3 regions of the Bradyrhizobium sp. S3.12.5 genome follow, and region 1 is predicted to be linked to each of the others. Evidence: riboswitches for the same ligand, from Rfam matches in the RefSeq annotation. Region 1 holds a riboswitch; each other region holds the start of a gene.
The links. Region 1 has a riboswitch for cobalamin ahead of metE (5-methyltetrahydropteroyltriglutamate--homocysteine S-methyltransferase). Riboswitches for the same ligand answer to the same signal wherever they lie in the genome.

Region 1 (6,415 bases):
CATCGTGCCAAGCCGCCAATTTCGTATGACATTCCGCAAGGGCGGTAAAATTGATTGTTGTGATGGCACGCATCCACGCGATGGATAAATGAAACAGTCGGGCTGCGGTTCGCGTCCAGCGTTAATGACAACGGAACATGTCACCTGATCGGCATCGCCGGCATGCTGTCGGCCGTCGGATCGAGACTCGAGCTTGTCGCCAGCTGTATGCTACCGTCTCCGCCAACGCCCGCTGGCATTGCCGGGCGCTGGAATCCTTGGGAGCCCGCGGGCGTCACAAGCTCCCAAAGCGTATTCACAAACGCGTTGACCAAACGCTCCGCACCACCATGACTCAGCCCGCAACTTGCGTGCGGCGGACACCATATTGACGAGCACGGGACGCACCTCCTCCCACCTTCGCGTTTCAAGTCCGCAGTCGGGATTGATCCAGAGCTGCCGATCGGAAACTCGCTGCCGCGCCAACATAATCAGCTGCTTGATCTCCGCCGCTGCGGCAATGCGCGGTGAATGAATGTCATAGAAGCCGTGCCCGATCTCATTGGGATATTTCTAGCTCTGGAAGGCATCGAGCAATTCCATTTTAGAACGCGAGGTCTCAATTGAAATCACGTCGGCATCCATTGCTGCGATCGCATCGATGATTTCGTTGAACTCGGAATAGCACATGTGGGTATGGATCTGAGTTCGGTCGTCGACCGCCGAGGAGCAAACGCGGAAGCTGTCCACTGCCCAATCGAGCTAGTTCTTCCACTGCGATTTGCGTAGCGGCGATCCCTCGCGCAACGCAGCCTCATCGATCTGGATCATGCTCGCTCCGGCTGCCTCAAGCTCGATGACCTCATCCCGGATCGCGAGAGCGATCTGTCGGCATGTCTCGCTCCGCGGGATGTCGTCACGGACGAACGAACAGTTCAGGATCGTCACCGGTCCGGTCAGCATAGCTTTGACGGGTTTTTTGGTCAGAGACTGCGCATAGCGCCACCACTCAACGGTCATGGGCTTCGGCCGGGAGACATCTCCGAACAGAATAGGCGGACGAACGTACCGCGAGCCATAAGACTGAACCCAGCCGTGCTTGGTGAAAGCGAAGCCCAACAGCTGCTCGCCAAAGTATTGAACCATGTCATTGCGCTCGAACTCACCGTGGACGAGCACGTCCAGGCCGATATCTTCCCGCCGCTGCACGGTACGGGCTGTCTCCGCTTTCAGAAGGTGCTCGTACTGCGTGTCATTCAGCGCTCCCCGTGCATGAGCCGCACGCGCATTCCGGACGTCGGTCATTTGCGGGAAGGATCCTATGGTTGTCGTTGGAAACATCGGCAATGCGAACGCGGCGCGCTGGACGTGGGCGCGCTGGGTGAATGCGCTGCGACTGCGACGCATGCTATCGTCGATCGCGGCCATTCGTCCGGCGATGTTCGCGTTGTGGATCGTGGGGGATGTTGCGCGCGTGACGGCGGCGTCCTCCGAGAACGCAAGTGAATCGGCCACCTCGACAGCATGGCCGGCCAGCGCTTTGCCCAATATCGAAAGTTCCTTGATCTTCTGAACTGAGAACGCCAGCCACGTCTTCAGATTGGGATCGAGATCGGTCTCTAGCTCAATGTCGATCGAACATGAAGCAGCGAGCAGGAGGGAGCAACCTGAACACAGTCCCTGCCCAGGTTTTTGACCAGAGGGGCAAGTGGCGGAGCAGCGACGGAAGATTGGAGCGCCACACGTTGCGCCCATCGACGACGCCTAACGAGACCACGAGATCTCTACGGGCGGTGGCCACAATTGTGTCCAACTGCTCGGGCGCCCGAACCAGGTCCAAATGAAGCCCGGCAACGGGCAAGGCCAAGGTTGTTTCAAGATTGTCGCCGATGGCCCCGAAATAAGTGGCCAGCATGATTTTAAGCGCCGGCACGGCCTTTGCGAAATGAGCATAGGCCCGGCGGACAGCCGCCCGAAATGCCTCATCCAGGTCCATCACTAGGAATGGCTCATCGAGCTGAACCCATTCAGCACCGCGCGAGGCTAGTTCGCGGAGAACATCGACATAGACTGGGAGGAGCCGATCGAGCAACGACAACGGATTGAATGCTGGATTTGAGCTTTTGCCGAGCTTCAGGAAAGTGACTGGGCCAACCAGGACGGGACCCTGGGAGCCGAGACTTTTTGCCTCCTCATACTCCTCGATCGGCTTTCGAGAGGAATACCTAAGGATTTGATGCTGTTGAAATTCCGGCACCATGTAGTGGTAGTTGGTATCGAACCACTTCGTCATCTCCTGCGCGGCTACGCCAGGCCCATGCTGAGCGTGACCACCATCCTGAGCGCCACATGCCATGGTGAGGTAGGTCTTGCGCGACACAGGACCGCCGGTCCAGCCGTATACGTCGGGAATGGCGCCGACCATTACGCTAGTATCGAGCACATGGTCGTAGAGCGAGAAGTCATTCGAAGGAATGACGGTCGCGCCGCGGGATTTCTGCCGTGCCCAATTCGCGGCACGAAGTCCACTTCCCGCCTCGAGGAGCTCGGCTGCGCTGGACTTTCCCGCCCAGTAGCTCTCGAGCGCGAACTTGAGCTCGCGTCGTGGGCCGATGCGTGACGTCCCCAGTGTGGCAACGGGAAGCGAACGAATAGACATAGCTTAGACCCCATGATTGGGGCAAAGGCCATGGCGGACGCGTGCAGCGAATGTCGCGTGAGCGACAGCTGTTAGGTGCACCACCGGGACACCCCGCCCGTGGACGATATCTTGTCGAGGCAGGTCTGCTGGCTCGCGGGTCGTCGCTGCTGTCCGGCCTTCCCGAAGCCGCCTGGCTTCAGTGACTTCGTTGGACAGCGGCTCGCCGCTCACAGTTGCGGGGGCAGCGCCGGGATTACACCGGCTTCCCTCTTAGCTCCGGATCAAACCGGAGACCACGACTTCCGGCATTTTGCGGACGGGGCTCGATGCGTCAACCCACCGAGCCTGGCTGCGTGTTGCCCAAGTCATTGCGAGCCGTACTAGGTCGGCTATGACGGTCTTAGGCGAAATCGAGCGATGAAGGTTTCTCGACGCGGGTTGGTTATGCTGTCTTAGACGGGACACAGGTGTCAGGCACCGGACAGACGACCGCGCATTGCGGCGTGTCGCAATGGCCCTCGCACTCCGTACACTTCTTGGCGTCGATAACGTAAATGTCGCGCTTGAGGCTGATCGCCGCGTTGGGACACTCGAACTCACATGCACCGCAAACCGTACATTGCGAAGCGACGATCTTGTAAGCCATACCTTCCGACTCCTTTGGGCGAACGATGCCATTCGCGATCCCTTTCAAGGGCCGTGCCAAACGGACGCGCTCAATGCTGGGCAATTCGCGCAATTGTGCTGCCCGGGTCTGAGACCATGTTGCGTCTGCGACAGCAACAGGCCGCCTTAATTTCGAGCGATACGAGCCCTCGGGCCCTACTCCGAGAGCCACTCGCGACTCATCCGCTGCGCGCTGCCAGGTTTGTCTATCACAGCAGCGCGGGACCAAGCGAGGCTCGACGATTACGAACCGGCGGCGCGACTAAAAGCCGCGAGCCAACGCGCGTCTACGCCGGATCTCGGCAGACCTTCGGTCACACGCCTTGACCGGAGGTTTTGTGCAAACCTCGCTGATGGCTGCAACGTTATCTCCGCGGAACTGGCTGAGACTGGCCAAGAACAGTCTGTGCTACAAAACGCTACGCGTGGCTTCGGAGAGAAATGAAGTTGCGCTGGGAGGAGCGACGCTGGCTTTGCAAAGTGACCGCCTGTCAGCACGCCTGGTACCGACTAGGCGCAGCAGTGCGGACGAGCGCTGGTCCGCTTTGCCTGACCGTGCTTAGCCACCTGTCGTGCAACTATTTTGGACGAAGTGGAGAAGGGCTGAAGGATGATTGTGCAAATTGCTTCAGCGGCATGGCCTTTCCGAACAGATGGCCCTGCGCAAGGTCGAAGCCGAGTTCGGTCACAGCAATCAGGTCGGCCTCGCTCTCCACACCTTCGGCGACAGTGCGCACACTGTACTCTTTGGCTAGATCAACGATATGGCGGCACACGGTTCGCTTCAGGGCCCCATTTCCGCAACCAGCGATGAACTGCCGTTCCACTTTCAACTTCATGAACGGGAATTTTTCCACCCCCATGAGCTGCGGCCAATTGGTGCCGACATTGTCGATTGCAAAGCCAATGTTGTGAAAGCGAACCTCACGCGCGACCTCGATCAGGAGATCTAGGTTCTGGATGGCCTCCTTGCTCTCGATTTCAATCGTCAAGCCGCCGAAATCCGGGTGCGACGGCATGCGCTGACAGAGATCACGTACCGCCTGCGGGTCAATCAGGAATGCGGCCGGCAGATTGACGGAGAGATCGATGGAAGTTTGGTGCTCCAGAAGATAGTGCCAATCCTTGATGGCGCGGTCGATCACGAACTGCGACAACTCCCTAAAATGCGGATCGTGAGGCTCCGGGATGAAATAGGCCGGTGGAACAACGCCCCAGGTCGGGTGCCGCATTCGCACAAGCGCCTCGGCGCCGCGGCGGCTGAGGGTACACGCGTCAAACTTCGGCTCATACCAGAGCTCAAGCCAGCCAGCGTGTAAGGCTTCTCCGACATGGACCGCCGGACGGGGCGCCGGCTCTCTGGGCAAGAGCATGGCGACCCGATCGCGCAACGTCTCAGCTGCAAACGGCGTTCTCAGTGGCGGCAGCATAGCAAGTCCATATTCGCCCCCGACCTGTTGCACTGCCGTGATGATGATCGACTCGCGGGCGCCGAACGCCAGCACTTTGCCCGCAAATTCTTCGCGTACGAGTATCTCGAGCAATCGTCCAGGCTCGATGCGATCCGAGCCAATGCCGAGCAGGATCAGATCAGGGAACTCCGTGCAGAGTACGTGCGACAACTCGTCAGCAGTGCCGCATTCGCTGATAACAAACCCCATACCCTCCAGCACATCCCGAAGAAAGGCGCGCAGATGCCGCTTTCCGACCGCCACGCACGCTCGCGGCCGCACCTTACGGTGCCCGAAGATTACAGGTTTTCGTCCGACAAGTTCGGCCTGCCCATGCCCCATCGCAACCACTCCCGTTCCGTGATGGTCCCTTAAACGAGGAGCGAAGGTCCAAACAAGCTGTGCTTGGCATTATCTTTCGATTCTTCGAGGTAAGCTTAAGATGGTGCATTAGCGTGCAAAATCTTTCGCGATGTTGTTCACACGATTTTGTCGGCGCACGCGTATGACACCTGGTGGACTTCGCGCAACTTTGTACGGGTGACGCACGCGACTTGGGGCATCTCACATTCCGACGCGCCGAGCTGATGCGCCTATGGCCGCGGCGAATATCATGGTGCAAGGTCTACAGCATGGAGCCGCTCGTGAGCGACGGTCGGCAATCGCTTGGGCTGTCCACGCGCGAATGTACGGTCTGGTGGATTTATGTTCCAATCGAAGAAAGTCCACAACGAGTTCTCAGCTGATCAAGTCGCAGTCGATTCTGAGAACGGCAACAGCTTGCACTTTCTTCACCTGTGTTGCTTATACCGAGTGCGGAGGTCCTATTCCCTACCGAGGTTGATAGTTGCTCTCAATTGCGTTTTCTGTATCTTTCTGACGATGACTTTCCTCAAGAGGGGCTAACGCGGCGGGTGTTCGTATTGGCGCTGAAGCGCAAGGCCTGCTCCACGCGGGCACGGCTATGCGCAAAGGCCGGCCGGGAGATGAGGACACGATCGCAGAAGCGGTCGAAAAGCTACTTTCCGAACTAGGTGGCCCCGGACCAGAGTTCAGCCTTGAAGACGCGAAGCAGGCGGCCTTGTCGCCTGATTCAGGATCCCGACAAGGTCTACATTTTTGTCATCGAGCAACAAGCCACACGGCAGATTGTAGGGGTCGCCACCATCTCCGCCGTACAGGCCGTGAGAAGCAGCTGGAGCGTACGGTGTGCTTCAGGTATGGATTTCCCGCGACTTCCGAAGCTCTCACCACGGTCGGCATTTGCTCGAGGCGGTACATGCGGAGGCGAAGCCCGGTGCTGGCAGATGATTGAGGTTGCGTTGCCTCCGGATAGCTATCCGGCCCTGACGGCGCTTGGTCTCTGATCATCGAATACGACGGCTGGCCGAAGGGTTTGAAGATAAGTCGGCCTGAAAGGGTTCGAGGAGCGCTATCCGCATCAATTGTCCGGCGGGCAGCGCAAGCGTGTCGCGATGGCCCAGACGCTGATCCAAGCCTGGAGCGCCGCTGCCGACTGCGATGATGTTCACATCGCGCGGGCCCAATCCTGATTTCTTGATGTAGTAACGCGCCATGGTGTCGGTCGATAACCCCGGCGCCGTGATCCCGAGCTTAAGACCCTTCAGGTCGGCGCCGGCTTGACTTTATCGCCTAGCTCAGTGGGAACGCCGAGAAC
Region 2 (6,415 bases), on a different contig from region 1:
ACGACATCGCGCAGTCGCAAGGCTGGCGGCTGGTTGGCGGTGCGCCCCTGTTTCGCCTCTACGAGGCGCCGGATGCGCGTGCCGCGCAGGACAAGCTCGCGCGTGGCCAGATCTGGTCCCGCGTCTTCGCGCAAAACCCGACATGGCTGCGCCTTGGGCTTCCGGGCGCTGAGGCCGAATGGTTGCGCCTTGCCGAGGTCCTAGCGCGCTAACGCGAGGAGGCCTTCGACGTCGAGATGCTTTTCGATGTGATCGGCGAGTGCGTCGAGCGCGCTCTCGACCCTGGCGTGATAGGGCTCGTCGCCCGCGGGAATGTCGAGCTTTGCAAGGAATGCCCTGCGAAATGCGTCCGACGTAAAGAGGCCGTGCAGATAGCTGCCTTGCACGCGCCCATCGCGTGAGATCGCGCCTTCGGGCTCGCCGTTCAGTTTGGAGAACGGCCGCGCGCGATCAGGTCCATCGGTGCGACCGATGTGGATCTCGTAGGCCTGGACCGGCTGATCCGTCGCCGCATGGACCGCCGTCACACGCGTCAGCGTCTTCTGCGGGCTCATCACAGTTTCCACATCCAGCAGGCCAAGGCCCGGCGTGTCGCCCGCGGGCCCCTCAATGCCATCAGGGTCGGCGACGCTGCGTCCGAGCATCTGATAGCCGCCGCAGAGGCCGAGCACATGACCGCCCCTGCGGTGATGCGCGAGCAGATCGATGTCCCAGCCCTGTGCGCGCAGAAAGGCGAGATCGCCGCGGGTGGATTTTGAGCCGGGGATGATGACGAGGCTGACATCGCCCGGGATCGCTTCGCCCGGACGCACAATCACGAGATCGACACCCGGCTCGAGCTTCAGCGGATCGAGATCGTCGAAATTGGCAATCCGCGACAGCCCGAGGCAGGCAATCTTGCACTGGTCTGGCTTGCGCGCGTCGCTTAAGCCCAGCGCATCCTCGGCCGGCAGCTCGCCGGCGCGCGCGAACCAGGGCAGCACGCCAAGGCCGCGCCATTCGGTCTTCGCTTCGATCAGCCTGTAGCCGTCGTCGAACAGCGTGGGATCGCCGCGGAACTTGTTGATGACAAAACCCTGGATCATCGCGGCATCGTCGGGGTCGATCACCGTCTTGATGCCGACGAGCTGCGCGATGACGCCGCCGCGATCGATGTCGCCGACCAGCACGACGGGCACGTCGGCCTTGCGCGCAAAGCCCATATTGGCGATGTCGGCCTTGCGCAGATTCACCTCGGCCGGACTGCCGGCGCCTTCGACCAGCACCAGATCGGAGCGCGCCTTCAGCCGCTCAAAGCTCTCCAGCACCGCGCCCATCAAGGAAGGCTTCATCGCCGCGTATTCGCGTGCACGCGCGGTCGCGATGCGCTTGCCCTGCACGATGACCTGCGCGCCGACATCCGTCTCGGGTTTCAGCAGCACCGGGTTCATGTCGGTGTGCGGCTCGACGCCGGCGGCGAGCGCCTGCAGCGCCTGGGCGCGGCCGATCTCGCCACCATCGATGGTGACGGCGGCATTGTTCGACATGTTCTGCGGCTTGAACGGGAGCACGCGGAGTCCGCGGCGCGTGAAGGCGCGCGCGAGACCGGCGACGATGAGCGATTTGCCCACGTCCGAGCCGGCTCCCTGGATCATCAATGCGCGCGCCATGGTTTTTTTAAGAGCTTGGTTTTTTCAGAGCTTGGTGTCTTCAGAACTCGACGCCGGCCTGCGCCTTGATGCCGGAGCGGAACGGATGCTTCACCAGCGTCATCTCGGTGACGAGATCGGCGATCTCGATCAGCTCGTCCTTGGCGTTGCGCCCGGTGAGCACGACATGCGTCATCGGCGGTTTCGAGGTCTTCAGGAAATCGACGACCTCCGCGATGTCGAGATAGTCGTAGCGCAGCGCGATGTTGATCTCGTCGAGCACGACCATGCGCAGATTGGAATCGAGAATCAGTTCCTTCGCCTTGTCCCAGCCGGCGCGCGCGGCCGCGATGTCGCGGGCGCGGTCCTGCGTCTCCCAGGTAAAGCCTTCGCCCATCGCATGGAACTGGCAGAGCTCGCCAAAATGGCCGGTGAGCAGGCGCCGCTCGCCGGTATCCCAGGCGCCCTTGATGAACTGCACGACGGCGCAGGGGAAGCCGTGGGCGACGCAGCGCACGATCATGCCGAAGGCGGAGGAGGACTTGCCCTTGCCGGCACCGGTATGGACGATGATGAGGCCCTTTTCGCCGCTCTTGGTCGCCATGATCTTGTCGCGCGCGACCTTGATTTTCGCCATCTTCGCGGCATGCCTGGCGTCGGCTTCCGCGGCCGTTTTTGTATCCGGTTCAGGCGTCATCGTACCCGGTCCTTCGGCTTGACAAGAGGCGGCCGGGGGCAAATGGTGACCCGGCGTTGGTTCCTGTCCTATGACAGGCGAAGAGGGAATGCGATAGGGTCCGAATCGGCAAGATTTGGGTCCAAACTGCAGCCGCCCCCGCGACCGTGACCGGAGAGATGCCCAAAGCCACTGATCCTACTTGCGGATCGGGAAGGCGGGGATCGAAGGGGAAACCCTGCTCCGCAAGCCGGGAGACCTGCCAGCGCGGACGATTCTTGAACCGGCGGACGGGGTGTTCCGCGACGGGGAAACGGGCCTTCGCAAGAACGGTTCGTGTGCCTCTTCGCCTCCCGCAGATACTTCTGGAAGAGGCGATGACCGTTACACTTCACGTCTGCATCACCTGCCGTGCCGGCGAGACGCCGAGCGAAGGCGAGGCGACACCCGGCAAGCGCCTGCATGGAGCGATCCTCGAGGCCGGCGTGCCCGACGGCGTCAATGTGGTTCCCGTCGAATGCCTGTCTGCATGCAGCCAGGGCTGCTCGGTGGCGCTCAGCGCGCCCGGCCGCTGGTCCTATGTCTATGGCCGGCTGTCGGATGCCAACGCGCAGGACGTGGTCGCGGGCGCTGCCGCCTATGCCGCCGCGCCCGATGGCCTCGTGCCGTGGCGCAGCAGGCCTGAGATCTTCCGCAAGCAGTCGCTTGCCCGCATTCCCCCCATTGCCGTGTTGCCGGAGGCCGCCGAATGAACTCGCTCGCAAAAGTCCCTGTGACGGTGGTCACCGGCTTTCTCGGCTCCGGCAAGACGACGCTGATCCAGCATCTGCTCGCCAATCCCAACGGCAAGAAGCTCGCCGTGCTTGTCAACGAGTTCGGCAGCGAAGGCGTCGACGGCGAGATCTTGAAGTCCTGCGCGGATGCGAACTGCCCCGAAGAGAACATCGTCGAGCTCGCCAATGGCTGCATCTGCTGCACCGTTGCGGATGATTTCATTCCGACCATGGAGAAGCTCTTGGCTCGCCCGGTGCGGCCCGATCACATCCTGATCGAGACTTCGGGGTTGGCGCTGCCAAAGCCGCTGCTGAAGGCGTTCGACTGGCCGGAGATCCGCTCGCGCATCACGGTTGATGGCGTGATCGCGCTCGCCGATGCCGAGGCGGTCGCCGCCGGCCGCTTTGCGCCGGATCCGGCTGCGGTCGAAGCGCAACGTGCGTCGGACGACAATCTCGATCACGAGACGCCACTGTCGGAAGTGTTCGAGGACCAGATCGCCTGCGCCGACATCGTGCTGCTGACCAAGGCCGATCTTGCGGGCGCAGCCGGCATTGAGGCCGCCAAGGCGTTGATCACCGCCGAGATGCCGCGCCGCGTACCGATGCTGCCGGTGACCGACGGCGCGATCGATGCGCGCGTCATCCTTGGCCTCGGTGCTGCCGCCGAGAACGATCTCGCCGCGCGCCCCTCGCATCATGATGGCGAGGAGGACCACGAGCACGACGATTTTGCCTCCGTCGTGATCGATCTTCCTGAGGTCACTGACATCGATGCACTGGTCGCATCGGTCCAGAAGCTGTCACGTGAGCAGAACGTGCTGCGCGTCAAGGGCTACATCGCGGTCGCGGGCAAGCCGATGCGCCTGCTGCTGCAGGCCGTCGGCGAGCGTGTGCGGCATCAGTTCGACAAGCCCTGGGGCGCGGGTCACAGGCAGTCAAAGCTCGTCGTGATCGGCGAGCACGGCGATATCGACGCGGCCGCGATCAAGGCGGGATTGGGAGTCTGATGCACGTCGTCTTCCGCGAGAGCCGCGGTCTCGAGGAGACCGCGACGCCAAGGGACATCGGCCAGGACCCGGCCGATCTCGTGGTGCTCTCGTACTCGGATTCCGACCTCGCGGCGTTCGCGGCCGGCTGGCGCCGCGGCCGCACCAGCCTGCCGTCGCTGCGGCTGGCGAATCTCGCGGAGCTCCGTCATCCGCTCTCGGTCGACACCTATATCGAGCGCACGTTGTCGCGGGCGCGCGGCATCCTGGTGCGGCTGATCGGCGGTGAGTCCTATTGGCCGTACGGGCTGGCGGCGCTGCAGCAGCTGGCGAAGGATCGCAACATCGTGCTCGCCGTGCTGCCGGCTGATGGTCGTGACGACACGCGGCTCGATGCCTATTCCACCTTGCCGGTCTCAACACTGCGCCGGCTGAAAGTGCTCTGCGACACCGGCGGCCCCGTCGCCGCGCAAGCCGCGATCGCGCAACTCGCGCTGGCATCTGGCCTATACGCCGGGCCGGTCGTCGGCGAGATGACCGTTCCCGAGATGGGCTTTTACGATCCCCCACGCGGCGTCATCGGCGCGCCGGTGCCGAGTGAAGGGAAGCCACGCGCGCTGGTGACGTTCTATCGCTCCTATCTCACGGCTGCCGAAACCGGTCCGGTCGATGCGCTGATCGCGGCGCTGCGCGAACAGGGGTTTGACGCTCACGGCGCGTTCGTCACCTCCCTGAAGGCCGCAGGCGTTGCGGATTGGCTGAGGACGTATCTCGCGAACAATCCTCCGGCGGCGATCGTCAATGCGACGGCGTTCTCGGCGATGGGGGACGACGGCACGACGCCGTTCGATGCCGCGTCATGTCCGGTGTTCCAGGTCGCGCTCTCATCGGCGCGACGCGAGGACTGGGCGGAATCGCTGCGCGGCCTGTCGCCGGGCGATCTTGCGATGCATGTTGTGCTGCCCGAGGTCGACGGGCGCCTGTTCGCGGGCGTGGTGAGTTTCAAATCGGCTGCGATGCGGGATATCGATCTGCAATTTTCGCATCTGGCTCATCAGCCGGATCAAGAGCGCGTGGGAGCCGTCGCCGCCCGCGTGGCGGCCTGGCGGCGGCTTGCGGAGACGCCGGCTGCCGAGAAGCGGCTGGCCATCGTGCTCTCGAACTATCCCGGCCGTCCGCACCAGATCGCGCATGCGGTCGGTCTCGACGCGCTCGCCTCGGTCGAAGCGCTGGTGTCCGATCTCACTGAAGCCGGCTTCGATGTTCCGCCAGTTGAAGCGCTGGGCGCGACACTGCTCAAACAGCAATTGACCTGGAGCGTCGCCGAGTACCGCGTGGCGCTCTCGCGCCTCCCGCAAAGTTTGCAGGACGATCTCGCACAAGCCTGGGGGACGCCGGAGAACGATCCGAGCTGCCGCGATGGTGCGTTCCACTTCGCTGCGATCCAGTGCGGTCACTCGATCATCGCAGTCCAGCCCGAGCGTGGCGACGCGACCACGCGCGATTCCGACTATCACGATCTCGCCCGTACGCCGCGCCATGCCTATGTCGCGTTCTATCTCTGGCTCCGGGAGCAGGAGATTGATGCCGTCGTGCATATGGGCGCGCATGGCACGCTGGAATGGCTGCCCGGGAAATCCGTGGCGCTGTCGTCGCGCTGCTGGCCGGAAGCGCTGATCGGCGCTCTGCCTGTCATCTATCCCTTCATCGTCAACGATCCCGGCGAGGCCGCACAGGCCAAGCGCCGCATCGGTGCCGTCACTATCGGCCATCTGCCGCCGCCGCTTGAACAATCTGCGGTACCGGAAAGCCTGCGCCGGCTTGAACGTCTGCTCGACGAATATTCGACCGCTGACGGTCTCGATCCCGCCCGCCGCCAGCGCCTGATCGCTGCGATCCGCGACGAGGCGCGCACGGCAGGCCTCGAGGACGATCTCGGCCTGGATACCTCGGCCGCGCCGGCCGAAGCGATCCCGCGGATCGATCGCTTCGTCTGCGATCTCAAGGAAAGCCAGTTCGGCGATGGCCTGCACGTGTTCGGCCGCGGCGTCTGTGGCGAGGCCGAGCGGGACGGGTTGCGTGCCGCGCTCGCGGGCCAGCGCGTGGCGCCGGGCCCGTCAGGCTCGCCCTATCGCGGACGCCAGGACGTGCTGCCGACGGGACGCAATCTCTTCGCCGTCGATCCGCGCGCGGTGCCGACGCCCTCGGCGCATGCGCAGGGGATAAAACTCGCCGAAGAGCTGCTGCGTCGTCATCTTCAGGATCACGGCGACTGGCCGAGAGGCCTTGTCGTCGATCTCTGGGGCTCGGCGACGATGCGCACCGCGGGCGAGGAGTTCGCGATGGCGC
Region 3 (6,415 bases), on a different contig from region 1:
ATTTGAACTGGGCCGCGCTGGCCGATCCTGATGCGACGACCGTGGTCTATATGGGCCGGCGCACCTTTCCGGCGTTGGTCGCGAAATTGATCGAGCACGGGCTTTCGCCGAATACGCCGGCGCTATTCGCCGAGTCCCTCGGCCGTACCGACGAGCGGCTGGTGCGCACCACCATTTCCGAGCTTGCCGAGCAGCTCGCGCGCGGCGGTGCGGCTTCCACGGCGGCTGTGATCGTGTTCGGCGCGCTGGCGGAGGGCGGATCGTCATGATGACGCTCTCCCTGATCGGCATCGGTTGCGGCGATCCCGGGCAGCTCACGCGTGCGGCGATTGGCGCAATAAATGCCGCCGATCTCGTTCTAATCCCACGCAAGGGGACGGCAAAATCCGATCTTGCCGATCTCAGACGAACGATTTGCGCCGATGTGCTCACCAATGACACCACGCGTATCGCCGAGTTCGATCTCCCCATGCGCGACGCCGGCGAGGCCGATTATCGCAAGGGCGTCGACGACTGGCACGACGCGGTCGCCGCGACCTGGTCGCAGACGATCGCCGATCATCCCGGCGGTGACGGCAAGGTTGCGCTGCTGATCTGGGGTGATCCCTCGTTGTACGATTCCTCGCTCCGCATCGCGCGGCGGCTCCATCCGTTGCCTGATATCGAGGTCGTGCCCGGCATCACGTCGATCCAGGCGCTGTGCGCGGCCCATGCGCTGCCGCTCAACGACATCGGCGAGCCGTTTCTGGTGACGACGGGACGCCGCTTGCGCGAAGGCGGCTGGCCGGTGGGCGTCGACACAGTCGTTGTGATGCTCGACGGCGGCACGGCGTTCCAGTCGCTCGATCCGGAGGGACTTCACATCTGGTGGGGCGCCTATCTCGGCATGGCCGATCAGATCATCATGTCCGGCGCGCTCGCCAAGATCGGCCCGCGCATCGTCGCATCGCGGCAGGCCGCGCGCGAGCGGCACGGCTGGATCATGGACAGTTACATTCTCAAGCGCAGGCCGTAAGCGAGGCACCATGCTCCCTGATTGGGTCACCCGGAAATGCCCCGAGATCTCCGCCGCTCATCGCGAGGCCGCGATCGCGCGGCAGACGCAACTGACAAAACCGACCGGCGCGCTGGGGCGGCTGGAGCAGCTTGCGATCGAGCTTGCCGCCTTGCAGGCGACCGAACGCCCTCGGGCCGCACGCGTGCCGATCGTCATCTTCGCCGGCGATCACGGCATCGTCGCGCAGGGCGTGTCGGCCTATCCGCAGGCCGTGACCATCGCGATGATGGCGAATTTTGCCTCCGGCGGCGCCGCGATCTCGGTGCTGGCGCGCGAGCTCGGCTCTACCCTCGAGGTCGTCGATGCCGGAACGCTGGCTGAAATGGCGATGCCTGATATCGTCACGGACAAGCCGCGCTTTGGCACCCGCGATTTCAGCATCGACGCAGCACTCTTGCCGGCCGAGCTTGCATTCGCCTTCGAGGCCGGCCAGCGCGCAGTGGGGCGGGCGCAGGCCAATCAGCCCGATCTGCTGATCTTCGGCGAGATGGGCATCGGCAACACCACGACGTCGGCGGCGATCGCCGCGAGCCTGCTCGGCATCAGCGCCGAGGAAATCGCGGGCACGGGCACCGGAGTCGATGCGGCGGGCCGGGCGCACAAGGCGCGCGTGATCGATGCGGCGATCGCGCGTCATGGCGTTGCGGGTGCGGCGCCGGAAAAGATCCTGTGCGCCGTGGGGGGCCTCGAGATTGCGGCGATCTCCGGCGCAATCATCGCAGCCGCGCAGGCGCGCATTCCCGTGCTGATCGACGGTTTCATCGTCTCCGTTGCCGCGCTCGCGGCCGTGCGGCTGAACCCGTCGTGCCAGCCGTTCCAGCTCGCCTCGCATCAATCGGCGGAGCAGGGGCATCGGCTGGTGCTGCGCGCGCTGAACGTGCAGCCGCTGATCAGCCTCGATCTCAGGCTCGGTGAGGGATCGGGCGCCGCGATCGCGCTGCCGCTGGTGCGATCGGCATGTAGCCTTCACAACGACATGGCGACGTTCGCGCAGGCCAACGTGCCGGATCGGCCTGTTTGATCAGGCCACGCGCTGATTGACCGAGACGACACGCCAGCCGGTCGCGAGCCGATCGATCCGGGTCAGCGACAGCGGATCGATCACGAAGCGCAACGCCGCTTGCGGCGTCAGATCCAGTGCGAGGCAGAGCGCGGCACGGATGGTGCCTGAATGCACGACGAGCGTTGCGTGAGCTGTGCCGATCCGCGCTAGCCCCAGCCGGACGCGCGCGACCTGATCCTCAAAGCTCTCGCCGCCTGGCGGCCGTCCGCGCGCCGGATCGCTCCAGAATTGCGCATAGGCCTGGCCTCCGTCGGCCGCGAGCTCGTCATGCCGCCGGCCGGTCCAGCCGCCAAAATCCTGCTCGCCGAATTCGGTGACCAACGCCGGCTCTAGCCCTAGAGCGCGCGCCGTCTCGACCGTACGTCGTGACGGGCTGGCATAGCTCGCGGCATCCTGCGGCAAGCGCTGCCGCAGCGCCTCCAGCTGCGCGCGGTCGCCGAGATCGGCGGGCGCGTCGGCGGCGTGGATCGTCCCTTTGACGCCGCCGACCGGCGCATGCCGGATCAGCCAGAGGAAGGTCTCGCCTTCCATGCTTATCTCCAAAGAAGTTGGTCGCTGCGGCAATAATGGCGCAGCTTGTACATTGACTCTGTCTTGATCGTAACCCTAGATGATTTTGACGGTTTCCCCGAGAGGGGATGAAAAGGGAATGCGGTGCGGGGACATTGTCCCCAATGCCGTAGCTGCCCCCGCAACTGTAAGCGGTGAATCCTTCGTCAGAAGCCACTGGGTCCTCGGTCCCGGGAAGGCGACGAAGCGGTCACGACCCGCGAGCCAGGAGACCTGCCGTCAGCCGTGGTCACACGCGAAGATGTCGGTCGGGGAGTACAGACATTCGGCTTCATCGGAAGGCTTATGAGCCGGAAGATGGGACCTTGGTTCGCGGTGACGTGCCACTGACGTCACACCGAGGTCCAAGACCGTGTCTTCTAGCCGTATTGTACGACCACGCCGTTTCCTGCTGGCGTCCGCCGCTCTCACATCTTTTGTCGCCATCGACATGCCAGCTGCCTTGGCGCAGCAGGTCCGCGAACCCCTGCCGCCCGTGGAGGTCTCGCCGCCGCAATCCCGCAAGCAGACCAAGCCGGCCGGCCGGGATGCGGCAAGCGCACGCCGCACGGCGGCGCGCAGGGCCGCCGCGGCAGCGGCCGCGCCCAAGCCGGTCGTGCCGATCGCTGCGGCGCCGACGCCGCTCAACAGCAACGTGGTCGCCGAAAGTGCCTCGCGCCTCGGCCTGACCGTGCGCGAGACGCCCGCAACCGTCGAGGTGATCTCCGCCGAGACCATGCGCGAGCAGGGCTACCGCACCGTCTCCGACGTCGCCCAGGGCGCGGTCGGCGTCACCGCCGGCGACAATCCGGCGGAGCCGTCGGCCTTCTCGATGCGCGGCTTCACCAACAGCCAGATCAACACGCTCTACAACGGCATCAAGATCGGCCCGCAGAACATGACCTCGCGGATCACCGACACGGCCAATCTTGAAGCCGTGGAGATCCTGAAAGGGCCGGCCTCGCTGATCTCGGGCGAGGGCGCCGCCGGCGGCGCGATCAACTTCGTCAGCAGGCAGCCGCACACCGGGCCGATCCGGAACGAGGCTGACTTTTCATACGACTCCCTGAACTCCTTCCGCGCGCATTACGGCTCGGGCGGCAGCACCAATGTCGAGGGGCTCGACTACCGCTTCGACGTCAGCCGCTCCACGCTCAACGGCTTTGCCGACGACACCAACACCAAAACGCTCGACGTCTCCGGCCAGCTCAACTACCGCATCTCCGACAGCCTCAAGGTCTGGGGCGCGATCGAATATCGCGAGGACCGCTCAAAGGCTTATTGGGGCGCGCCACTGGTGCCGGTGGCCTATAGCGGATCGCATGCGACGGCCGGCATCGTCTCGGGCGCCTATGTCGCCTCCAACAATTCGATTCTCGGGCCGATCACGATCGACGACCGCACCTTCAACACCAATTACAACGTCCTCGACAATCGCAACGTGGCGCAGGAGGTCTGGCTGCGCGGCGGCTTCGAGCTGAAGCTTACCCCCGACCTGACGTTGAAGAGCCAGGCCTATGCCTACGGCGCCGAGCGCTCCTGGTTCAACAACGAGGTCGAGGCGTTCAACACCGCGACCAACACGGTTGATCGCAGCCGCTTCTATGTGGCGCACAGCCAGCGGCTGGTCGGCAACATCACCGACCTGACTTGGGATGCGAATATCGCAGGCTTCGACAATCGTCTCGTCACGACGCTGTCGTCGAGCTACCTGGACTTCGTCAGGCCGGGTGCCTTCAAGCCCCTTGGCGATTCTGTGCCGCTGGTCGATTTCGACCGCGGTTTTTATGGCCCGCTCACGATACAGCAGCAGACCGCGCGCATCGACAACGAGGCGCTGTCGTTCGAGGACCGGCTGAAGCTGACGCGCACCTTTGCGCTGATCGGTGGTCTGCGCGTCGAGCATATTGGGCTTGACCGCAATTCGACTGACCCCGCCGGGCTTGTGAAAGCAGACTTCCCATTCTCGAAATCCTGGGCGCCCGTCACCGGCCGCATCGGCTACACCTGGGAAGCCGTTCCGGGCCTGACCTTCTTCAGCCAGTACGCCACCGGCGCGGACGTCTCGGCCAACAATATCTTCCTGCTTGCTCCGACCCAGAACCTCGACCTGACGACCGCGCGCACTTACGAGACTGGCGTCAAGCATGTGCTCTGGGACAACAGGGCGGAGTGGTCGTTCTCGGCCTACGATATCGTGCGCAAGAATGTCTATGCGGCGGCCGGCGGCATGACGCTCAACATCGCGGGACGGCAGGAATCCAAGGGTGTCGAGCTTGCCGGATCGGTCCGCCCGATCGAGCCTTTGCGTCTCTGGGGCAACATCGCCTATGTCGATGCGCGCTATGCCGATTATGATTTCGTCGGCGGCTCGTTCTCCGGCAACACACCGCCGAACGTGCCGCGCATCGTCGCCAATGCCGGCGCGTCCTGGCGCTTCTCGACGGCATGGCCGGTGGAGGTCGGCATCACCGGCCGCCATGTCGGCGACCGCTACAACACCGATGCGAACACCGTGACCATGAATGCCTACAACGTCGGCGATGTCTACGCCTTCGTCGATATCCCCAAGACGGTGTTCAATGCGGTCGACCAGGCCCGCGTAACCTTCCGGGTGCGCAACTTCACCGACAAGCGCTACGCGATCTGGGGCGACCCGTTTTATCCCGACCAGATCCTGCTGGGTGCACCGCGGACCTATGAAATCTCCGCCGCGTTCAAATGGTAGGGTGTTGACCACATGATGGGCGCGATCGTCCTCTCGCACCGCTGGCTCGGGATCGCGTTCTGCTTCCTGTTCGCGATGTGGTTTGCGAGCGGAATCGTGATGCACTTCGTTCCGTTTCCGTCGCTGACGGAGGCGGAGCGCTTTGCCGGGCTCGCGCCAGTTGAGCGCGCGCAGCCGGTCATGTCGGTGGCCGACGCGGTCGCCGCCAGTGGAATCGCGGACGCCACGCGTGTGCGCTTGATCCAGCGCAGCGACGGGCCGGTCTATGTGGTGTCGGGACCATCGCGTGTGCGGGCGGTTCATGCGTCCGATGGGGCCGATGCATCGGTGGAGTTTCCCGACGTCGCGCTCGCCATTGCGCAAGATCATGCTCGTCGACGTGGGTTCGATGCCGCAAACGCCACGATCGTCGCGCGTGCCGATTACGATCAATGGAGCGTCCCCAACGGTTTCGATCGCCATCGGCCTCTGTTTCGGGTCGCGCTCGGCGATGCGGCGGGAACGGAAATCTATGTCTCGTCGCGCACCGGCGAGGTTGTGCTCGACACGATCCGCAGCGAGCGCGGATGGAATTGGGTCGGCTGCGTCGTGCACTGGATCTATCCGACGGTGCTCAGGAGCAACTGGTCGCTGTGGGACCAGGTGGTCTCGACACTGTCGCTGGTGGCTTTGATCGCCGCACTGCTGGGCGCGGTGCTCGGCGTCGTCAGGATCAGGATTCGCCCGCGCCGGATCGCGTCGCCCTATCGCGGTTGGCACGCCCTGCATCACATCATCGGGCTGGTTTCGACTGCTTTCGTGCTGACCTGGATTTTCAGCGGCTGGCTCTCGATGGATCACGGCCGGCTGTTCTCGCGTGGGCAATTGACCCCGGCCGAGGCCGCCGTGACGAACGCCGTGCCGGACTGGCGCGCAGCTCCGTCGCTCGATCAGCAGCCCATTTCCTCCCCGGTCCGTGAAATCGAATGGTTTGCCTTCCAGGGGAGCGTCTTTCGGCGCGATCGGACCGGCCTTAACA

Region 2: linked by a shared signal. The riboswitch ahead of ABIC09_RS02395 (DUF1636 family protein) and the one ahead of metE (5-methyltetrahydropteroyltriglutamate--homocysteine S-methyltransferase) in region 1 are both predicted to bind cobalamin.
Region 3: linked by a shared signal. The riboswitch ahead of ABIC09_RS02315 (TonB-dependent receptor) and the one ahead of metE (5-methyltetrahydropteroyltriglutamate--homocysteine S-methyltransferase) in region 1 are both predicted to bind cobalamin.

What each region holds. Positions count from the first base shown of each region.
Region 1 covers NZ_JBEPRF010000031.1:20,979-27,393, forward strand. Annotated here, with positions in the region: gene ABIC09_RS33180 (hypothetical protein) at 1-88, shown strand, start outside; partial or broken gene metE (5-methyltetrahydropteroyltriglutamate--homocysteine S-methyltransferase) at 331-2,638, opposite strand; cobalamin riboswitch at 2,740-2,933, opposite strand; gene ABIC09_RS33190 (4Fe-4S binding protein) at 3,063-3,266, opposite strand; gene ABIC09_RS33195 (EAL domain-containing response regulator) at 3,865-5,079, opposite strand; partial or broken gene ABIC09_RS33200 (ABC transporter ATP-binding protein) at 6,144-6,230, shown strand.
Region 2 covers NZ_JBEPRF010000002.1:35,831-42,245, reverse strand. Annotated here, with positions in the region: gene cobD (threonine-phosphate decarboxylase CobD) at 1-212, shown strand, start outside; gene ABIC09_RS02405 (cobyric acid synthase) at 201-1,649, opposite strand; gene cobO (cob(I)yrinic acid a,c-diamide adenosyltransferase) at 1,690-2,325, opposite strand; cobalamin riboswitch at 2,366-2,585, shown strand; gene ABIC09_RS02395 (DUF1636 family protein) at 2,682-3,056, shown strand; gene cobW (cobalamin biosynthesis protein CobW) at 3,053-4,087, shown strand; gene cobN (cobaltochelatase subunit CobN) at 4,087-6,415, shown strand, end outside.
Region 3 covers NZ_JBEPRF010000002.1:20,427-26,841, reverse strand. Annotated here, with positions in the region: gene cobA (uroporphyrinogen-III C-methyltransferase) at 1-269, shown strand, start outside; gene cobF (precorrin-6A synthase (deacetylating)) at 266-1,015, shown strand; gene cobT (nicotinate-nucleotide--dimethylbenzimidazole phosphoribosyltransferase) at 1,026-2,078, shown strand; gene ABIC09_RS02320 (histidine phosphatase family protein) at 2,079-2,651, opposite strand; cobalamin riboswitch at 2,724-2,925, shown strand; gene ABIC09_RS02315 (TonB-dependent receptor) at 3,043-5,397, shown strand; gene ABIC09_RS02310 (PepSY domain-containing protein) at 5,410-6,415, shown strand, end outside.